2 regions of the Kitasatospora sp. NBC_00070 genome follow, and region 1 is predicted to be linked to the other one. Evidence: riboswitches for the same ligand, from Rfam matches in the RefSeq annotation. Region 1 holds a riboswitch; the other holds the start of a gene.

What was found. A riboswitch is a leader RNA that binds a small molecule or an ion and turns the genes downstream of it on or off. The one in region 1 is predicted to bind cyclic di-AMP.
Positions count from the first base shown of each region.
Region 2: another riboswitch for cyclic di-AMP. It lies ahead of OHV05_RS08055 (NlpC/P60 family protein); the one in region 1 lies ahead of OHV05_RS28285 (hypothetical protein).

Region 1 covers NZ_CP108247.1:6,217,330-6,223,104, forward strand. The annotation lists gene OHV05_RS28265 (Scr1 family TA system antitoxin-like transcriptional regulator) at 1-823, opposite strand, end outside; gene OHV05_RS28270 (hypothetical protein) at 1,186-1,350, shown strand; gene OHV05_RS28275 (methyltransferase domain-containing protein) at 1,641-2,825, shown strand; gene OHV05_RS28280 (ribonuclease domain-containing protein) at 2,997-3,344, opposite strand; cyclic di-AMP (ydaO/yuaA leader) riboswitch at 3,725-3,892, shown strand; gene OHV05_RS28285 (hypothetical protein) at 3,895-5,070, shown strand; gene OHV05_RS28290 (hypothetical protein) at 5,089-5,547, opposite strand; gene OHV05_RS28295 (IclR family transcriptional regulator) at 5,686-5,775, opposite strand, start outside.
Region 2 covers NZ_CP108247.1:1,733,398-1,739,172, reverse strand. The annotation lists gene OHV05_RS08065 (NYN domain-containing protein) at 1-1,077, shown strand, start outside; gene OHV05_RS08060 (NlpC/P60 family protein) at 1,276-2,304, shown strand; cyclic di-AMP (ydaO/yuaA leader) riboswitch at 2,672-2,836, shown strand; gene OHV05_RS08055 (NlpC/P60 family protein) at 2,847-3,932, shown strand; gene OHV05_RS08050 (NlpC/P60 family protein) at 4,154-5,218, shown strand; gene OHV05_RS08045 (hypothetical protein) at 5,281-5,775, shown strand, end outside.

The sequences.
Region 1 (5,775 bases):
GGTACTCCTCGATCGTTGCGTTGATCAGGTCCAGCGAAGCCATCGGTGTAAGCGCCAACGACCTCGCAAGGTCCATGGTCCGGCGCATCTTGGAGACGACTACTGGGTCCTCCACCAGTTGTCCGGTATGAGGGCTCTCAACGTAGGCCACCGCCGACCCGTCGGCCAAGGTCATAAGAGTCATCGCCCCTTCCAATGCCGCATGCTCACCGATCCTGCTCGGAATCACCTGAACCTGAGCGGTTCGCGACCGGCATAGATCGACCACGTGGGAGAGCTGAGCCACCATGACCTCGGGGCCACCCACCGGCCGGCGAAGTACGGCTTCGTCAACCAGCAACCACAACACTGGCTTTGTTGGGGTCGAAAGACGGGACTGCCGTGCAAGCCTGTTGGCGACCTTCTCCCCGATCTCCTCGTCCGAGGCGAACGGGTCCGCCGACCGGTACAGCGCCCACATGTATCCCTCTACCTGGTACATGCCCGGGAAGATCAGCGCAGCGAAGTCCGAGACCTCCGGAGCCTCTTCCTCGTATGCCGCGAACTTCTTGAAGTAGTCGGCGAAGCGGCTCGTTCCACTGACGTGGTGCCAGAGAGTCTGGAAGTACTCGGACGTGTCGAACGCACTGTCGAGGCGCTGGGCAAACTCCAAGCGCGGCTGCCGTCGGCCCGTTTCGATCTGCCCGATCAGAGAGCCCGTGTAGCCGACCGCCTCGCCAAGTGCCTCCTGGCTGAGCTTCGCCTCCGTCCGGCGGTTGCGTAGCTCTGACCCGAACAGAGCCGAGATCGACTCGGTTGGGTCGAGTTCCTTCTCTCGCGGCACTGTTGGTCCCCCGACCCTGTCTGTCGATCTGTTGTGGTCTGTGATCTACCGATCGTAGCTACCAGTGCTGATGCTGTTACCCAGAACGAACAGTCCGGTTCGCCCTCTACCGGCCAGCCATCCCCTCTCGGAGGCCCCACCATGACCAGCGCCACTCTGCCCCGGCCCATAGCGCTTGCGGTTCCGATCGTCTTCCGGGGGCCGGTACCCGAGGCCGGTCAGCTGTCGTGGCGGCCGGCCGTGGGGGTCCTGGTGTCGGACCTGCGGGGTCCCACGCCCGACCGGACGCCGCTGCAGGTGCCGTACGGATACGGCGACCGGGAGCTGTTCGGCTACCCGGTCGAGGATGTCAGGGAGTTGACGTGAGCAAGGCTGTCGTGTCGATCCGGGTGTACAAGGTCACCCCGGACGGCAAGAAGACCGAGACCAGGCCCCGCGAGACGTACAGGACCGGCGTCAGCTGGGGCGGTCTCGCCGACTACGAGCCGTGCCGGTGCCCGATCCACCGGGCCGCGGAATCCTCCTGACCGCAGCAGTCCGTCTCATGTCCCCACTGGGTTGCTCCGGTGACGCCGCCGGAGCAACCCTCACAGTCTCCGCCCTCCGCCGGGAGGGAAGCCAAGTCCGGTCGGCTGAGGGCGGGTTCCACTCCTTCAGGCAGACGCCTGTAGGCCCGAGCCGCATGGAGAGGATTCCCCATGATCTTGGAGAACGACGGAGGACACGGGGGCAACCCCGCGCCGATCCAGCCGCCTGCACCGCCGCCGCCCCCGTCCCCCGACAGTGGGCCCCCGCCCGGCGATGGAGGTCACCGCAAGTGACCGCCCCCCTCGCTGAGGGAACGGACCGCCCCGGCTTCGAGCTGGGGCGGTTCCTCCTCGACAACGGCTCCATGTCTCCTGATTGGGAGACATCGTTCGACTCGGTGCCTCGCTCCCTGTTCATCCCCGATCTGATGTGGGCCTGGACCGAGGCTTCCCGGTCCACCGTGGCCATCGACCGGCGCACCGACCCGGACGCCTGGCGCCGTGCCGTGGACTCCAACATCCCGATCGTCACGCAATGGGATGACGGAGCGCACGAAGGCACCGCGGCCGGGCAGCTCTCCACCAGCAGCAACAGCCAGCCCAACGTGGTCATGTCGATGCTGCGGGACCTGGACGTGGCGCCTGGTGTGAAAGTGCTCGAGGCGGGTGCCGGAACGGGCTGGACCTCCGGTCTGCTAGCTCACCGGCTCGGCCCCGGACGGGTTGTCAGCGTGGAGATTGACGCTGCCGTTGCGGAGAGTGCCCGTACCGCGCATCGGCGTGCCGGACTCGCTCCCGAGGTGGTCACCGGGGACGGGCAGCTCGGCTGGCCGGCGGGCGCACCCTACGACCGGCTCATTGCCACGTACGGTGTGCAGGAGATCCCTCCCGGGTGGCTCCGGCAGGTGAAGCCCGGGGGCCTGATCCTGGCTCCGTGGGGCACCCGGTACTCCTTCCGCGATGCTGTGGTGAAGCTGACCGTCGGAGACGACCTGACCGCTTCGGGCCACTTCACCGAGCAGGTCGGCTTCATGAAGGACCGGGGATCGCGCTCGGAGTTCCCGTCCCACTCGGCATACGTCCCGGACTTCCCCGGTGACGCGGACACCGAGTACCGGACGACACTCACGGCGGATGATCTCGGCGGAGTGTGGGGCGTGCAGACGTTCGTCATCGGCCTGGCGGTGCCGGACGTGACACACGTGATCCACGAACAGGACGACGGCACGACAACCGCCTGGTTCTACGGGCTCGGTGACAGGTCATGGGCAGCGGTTGTGTGGCGTAAGGGCCAGTCGGAGACCACCGTGTACCAGGCCGGCCCCCGTCGGTTGTGGCAGGCCGTCGAACGTGCTGTTCGGTGGTGGCAGGCCGAAGGCCGGCCGGGAGTCGAACGCTTCGGCCTGACCGTGGCGGCCGGTCACCAGGTCCCGTGGCTCGACCAGCCGGACAGCCAGGTCCCGCAGCACAGGTGATTCGGACTCCCGGTTCCCGTTCGCCTCAACGTGAGGGCGCAGGGTTCAACAACCAGTGGCCGGGCCCCGCTTTCCGGCCGTACGTCGCGTGGCAGGACCTGACGTCAGGTCAGTGCAACGACGGGGCCGCCCGTCCCCGGGGAGTGGGGGCGGGCGGCCGTGGGGGAGCGGTCAGCAGCCGAAGTTGACCTTGTAGAAGGTCGCGTAGTGGTCGGAGGTGTAGTAGTCCTCGTGGAAGACCTTGCCGGTGACGATCCGTCGGGCGCCCCGGGTCGACGACCCCGGCGTCTTGACGGTGTACTCGTGGTAGTAGCCGGTGGACTGGCTCGGCAGCACGCCCTCCCGGTTCTGGAAGACGATGCCGTCCTGGCTGTACGGGAACGGGCCGCCCGCGTCGATCAGCCGGATGGTGTCCCGACCCTGGCTCGGCAGCGCCGTCAGGCAGACGCTCCCGCTGACCTTGGCGGAGGCGTCGGTGGCGAACACGGCGGTGGGGGCCAGGGCGACCAGGCCGACCATCGCGACGGAAGCGGCACGGGTCTGCAACGCGCGTAGAGTGATTCGCATGGCTGTCATTGTGAGGGCATGTCAGAACGCTGCGGAAGGGCTGCGGAAACACTTCACCCGCGCGTAACTACCGTGGAACTCCTGCGACTTGTCGTGTACCGCGAGCGATCGAAGTGTCGAACAAGGGTGCCGGGCGAGGGTGGGGCCGACCCGGGGCCCGGCGGTCGCGGTCGGCCGGGTGCAGTCGGCCCGCACCGGTCGGGGGCCCGCCAAACCTGATGTGAGGCAACTCTCGTTGTCGATGGACAGGCGATCTGCCTAGCCTGCATGGAGTCGTCCGCACCTACGCGGACCTCGTCGCCGGGACGCCGAGTCCTGTCCACCCGGTGCCGGGTACCCGATCACCGAAACATGGGCAGGAGCGGGGGAACCAGGTCAGTCTGCGCTCTCCCCTGCTCCGGTACGGGGGTCGCTCGGGGTGAAGCCGCACCCACTGCGGCCGGGCGATTCCTCTCGCCCGAACCCGACAGCTCACCTCGCAGGCGTCGCAGAGGACCTGCCCATGCGCATCGCCCTTACCCCCGCACGCCTCGGTGCGGCCGCCCTGGTGGCGGTACCCCTGGTCGCCACCGGCCTGGCCGGTCAGGCACAGGCGGCCACCGCCGTCACGCAGGACCGGCTCACCCTCAGCTCGACGGCCGCGAACACCGCGACCAAGGCGGGTCTGACCGTGCACTCCAGCGCCTGCTTCACCGCGAAGACGCTCGGCGTCGGCGTCCGGGACGCGGCCGGCCGGAACCTCGACTTCCCCGGCAACGCCAGCAACGTGCAGATCTGCCCGGGCGGCGTGAACTTCACCAGCGGGGCCCGGACGCTGCCCGCCGGGACGTACACCCAGTTCGGCTTCTGGCAGGACCAGGGCGGGAGTTGGCACAACCTGCCGTCGCAGAAGCTGACCGTCGGCGGCACGGTCGCCCCCACGCCGACCCCGACGCCGACGCCGACTCCCACCCCGACGCCGACTCCCACCCCGACGGTGGGCGGCTCGCCGATCCCCGGCAAGGCGCTGACCTGGTCGGAGGAGTTCGACAGCTCGATCGCCTGGGGCTCCAAGTGGGTCGGTGACCGCAGCAGCGCGTACCGCTACGGCAACCACAACCCGGACGACAACAAGCTCGACTGGCTGAACCCCGGCGGCGTCTCGGTCTCCGGCGGCGTGGCCACCTTCACCGCGAAGCCGTCCACGCACACCCTGGAGAGCGGCAAGCAGGCCTGGGACACCGGGCTGCTCACCACCGAGTACTCCTCCCAGGGCTTCCAGGTGAAGACCGGCGACTACGCCGAGACCCGGGTCAAGCTGCCGGCCGGCTCCGGAGCCTGGCCCGCGCTGTGGACCTGGAAGGACGGCAACGGGGAGATCGACAGCTTCGAGTACCACCCCGACAACGCGGCGCTGCTGGAGCTGACCAACCACGTCAAGTCCGGCCTGAAGTACCACACCGACGCGAACGCGGTCGGCCCCGACAAGTGGGTCACCATCGGGACCTACTACGGGGCCAACTCCGTCGACTGGTACGTGAACGGGACCAAGGTCTTCTCCGACGGCACCGGTGTCGGGGCGAACTGGTCGGCCTACCTGATCCTCAACCTCTCGGTGGGCGCCGGGCAGTACCACCCGGGGCCCAGCGGCAGCGCGCCGATCAGCTTCGCCTCGGACTACGTCCGGGTCTACCGCTGACCGTGAGCTGAGCTCGGGTCAGCCGACGGTCAGCGTGAACGGCGTGCTGTTGTTCGCGGGGTTGTGATCGTCCACGCTGACCACCCTGACGTGCCCCTCGGCCACCGTGCCGGGGGGCACGTCGGCGTCCGCCCGGACCGGTACCAGCGCGGTCGCGGTCTCCAGCGGGGGCAGCCCGCCGCCGAAGGTGCACTGCACGACCTGGTCGGACAGGGCCCGGCAGCCGGCCGGGAAGTACGGCCCCTCGGCGGTGAACCCGGCCGGCAGGTCGACCAGCACGGTGAACGGCGAGGCCGTCCGCTGCGGGCCGACGTTGGCGACGAAGCCGTGCACGGTGGTGGTCCCGCCCGGCGCGACCGCGTCCGGGTCCAGCCGGACCACCATGAGGTCGGAGCCGGAGGGCGCCGCGCCCGCCGTCGTGGCGCCGAGCATCAGCGCCGCCGAGGCGGCCAGGCCCGCCATCACCCATCTGGTCACTGTCATCACCTGTCTGCCGAATGCGGTCGTCCCGCTACGCACTGTAGCGGCGCGACGCGGATTCGTACGGAGGCGGGGACGGTGTGCCGGGCGGGTTTCGGGCGACCGCCCCGGCGTCTTCGGGTGACCGCCCCGGTGTCAGGGGGCCAGCACCTGACCGAGTCGACCGGCGATCTGCCGCATCACCGGGACCAGTGAGGTGTTGCCTGCCTGGGCCTCCAGCGCCCG
Region 2 (5,775 bases), 4.5 Mb from region 1:
GATCTGGTGAGGGCGCTGGAGGCGGGCAGCGTGCCGGGCGCCGCCGACCCGATGGACGTGGCGGCGGCCGCCTACCTGCTGCGCCCGGCCGGCTGGGCCCGGCTGGTCGCCGAGGCGGGCGAGCAGGTCGAGCGGGCCGGCGCCGAGGGCGCGGCGGCCGAGGCGGCCCGGCTGGTGGAGAAGCTCCAGGAGGAGCTGGCCGAGCTGCGCGCCCAGTCCAGGGCCGACCTGGACCGGCAGCGGGCCGACTCGGAGGGGATCCGGCGCGAGGCGGAGTCGCTCCGGAAGAAGGTCCGGACGCTGGAGAGCGACACCCGGCGGGCCCAGGCCGAGGCCCGCAAGGTGCAGGCCGAGCTGGCCGAGGTACGGGCCGGGGCGGCCACCGAGCACAGCGCGGCCGAGGCCGAGGCCCGTCGGCTGCGGCACCGGATCGCCGAGCTGGAGACCGCCCTGGAGGCCGGCCGCCGTTCGGCCCGGGAGGGCCGCAGCGTCGAGGACATGCGGCTGCGACTGCTGCTGGACACCGTGCTGCAGTCCGCCCAGGGCCTCCAGCGCGAGCTGGCCCTGCCGGTGGCGCAGATCCACCCGGCCGACCTGGTGGACGCGGTGGCACCGGCCTCCGCCTCGCCGCACGACGTGGCCCGCCGGGCGCTGGCCGAGGACGACCCTGCGCTGCTCGACCAGCTGCTGGCGATCCCTCAGGTCCACCTGGTGGTGGACGGCTACAACGTGACCAAGACCGGGTACCCGACGCTGCCGCTGGAGCAGCAGCGGATCCGGCTGCTCGGCGGTCTGGCGATGCTGGCCCAGCGCACCCAGGCCGAGGTGACCTGTGTCTTCGACGGCCAGGACCTGGACGTGCCGGTGATCCTGGCGCCGCCGCGCGGGGTCCGGGTCCGGTTCAGCCGGACCGGGGAGACCGCGGACGAGCTGATCCGGCGGCTGGTCAGGGCCGAGCCGCTGGGGCGTCCGGTGGTGGTGGTCTCCACCGACAAGGAGGTCGCCGACGGCGTGAAGAAGGCGGGTGCGCGCCCGGTGGCCTCACTGCTGCTGCTGAAGCGGCTGGCCAGGCCCTGACGGTGACTGACTGCAGGTCAGGGCGGGGTGGCCGGGTTGTGTCGGTCCGGTGAATTCCGGTCCCCGGCGGGAAGTTCGTGGCGGTAGGGGAGTGGCGCACCCGTGACAACTTCACTAGGGTCTGGCGTCAAACCTATTTTCTGGACAAGCACCCGATCGGGTGAGGTCGCGTCCAGGAGTGATGAAGGAGCTCTTCCTTTGGCTTCCCACCGCCGCCCCAAGCAGCCGAGCCGTGCACGGGTCTCCGTGCTGACCGCTGCCGCAGCGACCGCGGTCGCCCTCTCGGCGCAGGCGGGTGCCCACGCGGCGCCGGCCAAGCCGAGCAAGGACGAGGTCAAGGTCCAGGTCGACGCGCTCTTCAACGAGCAGGAGCAGGCGGCCGAGCGGTTCAACGGCGCCAAGGAGCGGACCGACCAGCTGCGCAAGCAGGCCGAGCAGCTGCAGGACCAGGTGGCCCGCGGCCAGGAGCAGATGACGGCCCTTCAGGGCGGCCTGGCGGCCGTGGCGGCGCAGGAGTACCGGGACGGCGGGGTGGACCCCTCGGTCGCCCTGATGCTCTCCTCGGACCCGGAGAACTACCTGACCAAGGCGTCCAGCGTCGACCAGGTGAACCAGACCCAGGCGCAGAGCCTGAAGACGCTCCAGGACCAGCAGCGCCGACTGGACCAGCAGAAGATCGAGGCCGCGGAGACGCTGGCCGAGCTGGACCGCAACACCAAGGTGCTGAACGACGCCAAGGCCGAGGTGCAGAAGAAGCTGGCCGAGGCGCAGAAGCTGCTCAACCAGCTGAGCGCGGCCGACCGGAACGCGGTGCTGGGCGACCGCGCCTCGCGCGGCGGCGAGCGGATCGACGTCGGCAACCTGCCGCCCGCCAGCGGCTACGCCGGTGCGGCGGTCTCCGCCGCGATGGGCAAGCAGGGCAAGCCGTACGTCTGGGGCGCCACCGGACCGAACTCCTTCGACTGCTCCGGCCTGGTGGTCTGGGCGTACGCGCAGGCGGGCGTCTCGCTGCCGCGCACCTCGCAGGACCAGGCCTCGGTCGGCACCAACATCGGCAAGGACTGGGCCAACGCGCAGCCGGGCGACCTGGTGATCTACCACCCCGACGCGCACCACGTCGGGATCTACATCGGCAACGGCCTGGTGGTGCACGCCCCGCACACCGGTGACGTGGTCAAGGTGATGAAGGTCGACGCGATGCCGATCAAGACCATCCGCCGGGTCTGATCCACCGTCAGCCTGATACGGCATAACGGACATCTCCCCATCAAGGCGTCCAACTGACGCCTCGTGACACGCCCGGGCCCGTCGGAACCTCCCTGTGATCTGGGACACCTCCGGCGGGCCCCGTCGCGTCCGCATCCCGGGAATTCGTCGGCGCAGCGTGCATTTCCGATCACGCTCGGTCGCAATCACCGAAGAATCACGACTTCATTCCGACTTTTTTCTTACAAGGATTTGAACCGATCACGGTTGGGTTACTAGGGTCCTTCTCGAACCACCGCACTGTCGATCACCCAACCTGGGTGGCGGCGGGGGTTACCGCCGAGTTCGAGACGCAGCGGGGCAGTTCCGACTGCCCTACGGGGAAGCCCTCTCGGGGGCGCTGTCGATCGGAGCCGGGGAACCACGTTCCTCGGGGTGAATCGGCGCCAGGTCGACGGACCGTCACGAGACGGCCCGACGGTGAGGCGCTGTAGGGCATCTCTTCCAGCCCGAACCCGTCAGCTCACCCGGTAGGCGGACGTAGGAAGAAGGAGCCCGCCTTCGTGGCGTCCCATCGTCGTCCCAAGCCTGCCGGCCGTACCCGGGTCTCGATCATCACGGCTGCCGCCGCCGCTGCGGTGGCGCTGTCCGCGCAGACCGGTGCGCACGCCGACCCGAACCCCACCAAGGACGAGGTCAAGTCCCAGGTCGACCAGCTCCACGAGCAGGCCGAGGACGCGACCGAGAAGTTCAACGCGGCCACGGAGAAGCAGCAGACCCTGCAGAAGCAGGTCAGCGGCCTTCAGGACGAGGTGGCCCGGCAGCAGGCCCAGGTGACCACCCTGCAGAGCACGCTCGGCGAGATCGCCGCCGAGCAGTACCGGACCGGCGGGATATCGCCCACCGTCCAGCTGATGCTCTCCAGCAGCCCGGACGCCTTCCTGGGCCAGGCCGACTCGTTGAGCCAGCTCGGCGCCTCGCAGGCGGACACCCTGAAGACGCTGAAGGGCGAGCAGGGCAAGCTCGACCAGCAGAAGTCCGAGGCCCAGAACAAGCTCGCCGACCTGGAGCGCACCACCCAGGAGCTCCGGGCGGGCAAGGACGAGATCCAGGCCAAGCTGGCCTCCGCGCAGGCGCTGCTCGACACGCTCAGCCGCAAGGAGCAGGACGAGCTGCGGGCCGCCGAGGCCAAGGCCGCCGCCGACTCGGCCGCCAAGGCGGCCACCGAGTCGAAGACCGCCGCGCCGGACCGGGCCTCCCGCACGGAGACCAGGACCGACCTGAGCGGCCTGCCGGCCGGGTCGTACGCGGGCACCGTGATCGCCGCCGCCGAGGCGGAGATCGGCAAGCCGTACGGCTACGGCTCCGTCGGCCCGAACAGCTTCGACTGCTCCGGCCTGATGGTCTGGGCCTTCAACAAGGCCGGGATCTCGCTGCCGCGCACCTCGGAGTCGCAGATGGGCGCCGGTCAGAACATCGGCACCAACATCGCCGACGCCAAGCCCGGTGACCTGATCATCTACCGCGGGGGCGGCCACGTCGGCCTCTACGTGGGCAACGGTCAGATCGTGCACGCGCCGCGCACCGGCACCCTGGTCCGGCACGAGTCCGCCACGGTCATGCCGATCACCCGCATCGTCCGGGTCTGACCACCCGTCCGTCGTAACGCCCGCAGGCCCGGCCACGTGCCGGGCCTGCGGCGTTTCCGGCTGGCCGAGCAGATGTCCGATTGATGGTCAAATATTCGACACTGTAGGGGTTTGGACTAGATCGCCGTGACTCGCTAACGTCTGCCCCCGGACCTTCGCAAGGACGGCCGCCCGACCGGGCGGCGGCGGTGGCCCGGCGCAGGAACGGAGCAGCCGCCGGTATGTCGACGCACAGTCGTTCCCCCCTGCCAGGCGCCCGCCGGTTCACCCGGGCGCTGGTGTTCACCGCAGCGGCCACCACGGTGCTCGGGGTGGCCTCGGCGGGCGCCGCCGGGGCCACCCCGGGCGCCCCGGCCGAGCCGCCCACCCGCAAGGACGTCAAGGCCCAGGTCGACCAGCTGTACGAGGAGGCCGAGCAGGCCTCGGAGAAGTTCAACGCGGCCCAGGAGCAGCAGCGGCAGCTGCAGTCCGACACCGGCTCGCTGCAGAACCAGGTGGCGGCCGGCCAGGACGAGCTGAACCAACTGCGCTCCGGGCTCGGCTCGGTGGCCGCCGCCCAGTACCGGGCGGGCGGCATCGACCCGGCGGTGCAGCTGATGCTGGACTCCGACCCGGCCGGCTACCTGTACCGGGCCCGCACCCTGGACCAGACGGCGGAGCGGCAGAACGACACTCTGCGCCAGGTGATCGACAGTCAGCGCCGGCTGGACCAGCGGCGGGCCGAGACCACCGCCAAGCTGGCCGAGCTGGAGTCCGTCCGGCGCACCCTGAACGAGAGCAAGCAGGAGATCCAGCAGCGGCTCACCAAGGCCCAGCGGCTGCTGAACTCGCTGGGCGCGGGGGAGCGGGCCAGGATGGCCGACGACGACGCCAGGGACGCCGCCCGCCGGGCCGCCCGGGGCGCCGAGCGGGTCGACCTCGGCAACCTGCCCGCCGCCTCCGGACGGGCCGCCGCCGCGCTGGCCGCCGCCAGCGGCAAGATCGGCTCCCCGTACGTCTACGGTTCCACCGGGCCCCGTACGTTCGACTGCTCGGGTCTGATGTACTGGGCCTGGCGGCAGGCCGGAGTGACCCTGCCGCGCACCTCGCAGCAGCAGGCCAACGCGGGGCAGCGGATCAGCCTCGCCGAGGCCCGGCCGGGAGACCTGGTGATCTTCTACAGGGACATGCACCACGTCGGGATGTACGCCGGCGGCGGTGTGGTGGTCCACGCGCCCTACCCCGGCGCCCGGGTCCGCTACGAGAGCGTCAACGCGATGCCGGTCAGCGGGGTGGTGCGGGTCTGAGCGGCGCTCGGCGGGCGACCGCCGGCCCGACCCCGGACGGCGGGGCGCGGGTCGGCGGTCCCGTGCTGTCCCGCCGGGCCGCGCTGCTGCTCGCGGCGGCCGGGCTGGTGCAGCTCTCGCCGCCGGTGGCCCGGCCGGTCCGGGCGCCCTCGGTACCCCCGGTCCGTTCGGCGAGCGCCGAGACGGTCCGGGCCCGGCCCCGGATCGAGGCGCTGCTCGCGGACCGGGCCAGGGCGCTGCTCCGGCTGGACCGGAGCGCGCTGGCGGCCGGGGTGACCCCGGCCGGCCGGGCCGCCGAACTCGCCGGGCTGGCCCGGCTGGCCCGCGTCCCGTTGGCCGAACTCTCCTACCGGATCACCGACTTCGCCGAGCCGGTCGGCGATGCCGTCACCCTGACCGTCGAACTCGGCTGGCGGATCGCCGAGTTCGACGACCTCCCGGCCGTGCTGACCCGGCGGATCGGGTGCGAGCTGGTGGACGGCGAGTGGCTGCTGGCCACCGACCAGCCGGTCGGTGGCGCCGCGCTCTGGGACCTCGGCGAGGTCCGGGCGGTGCAG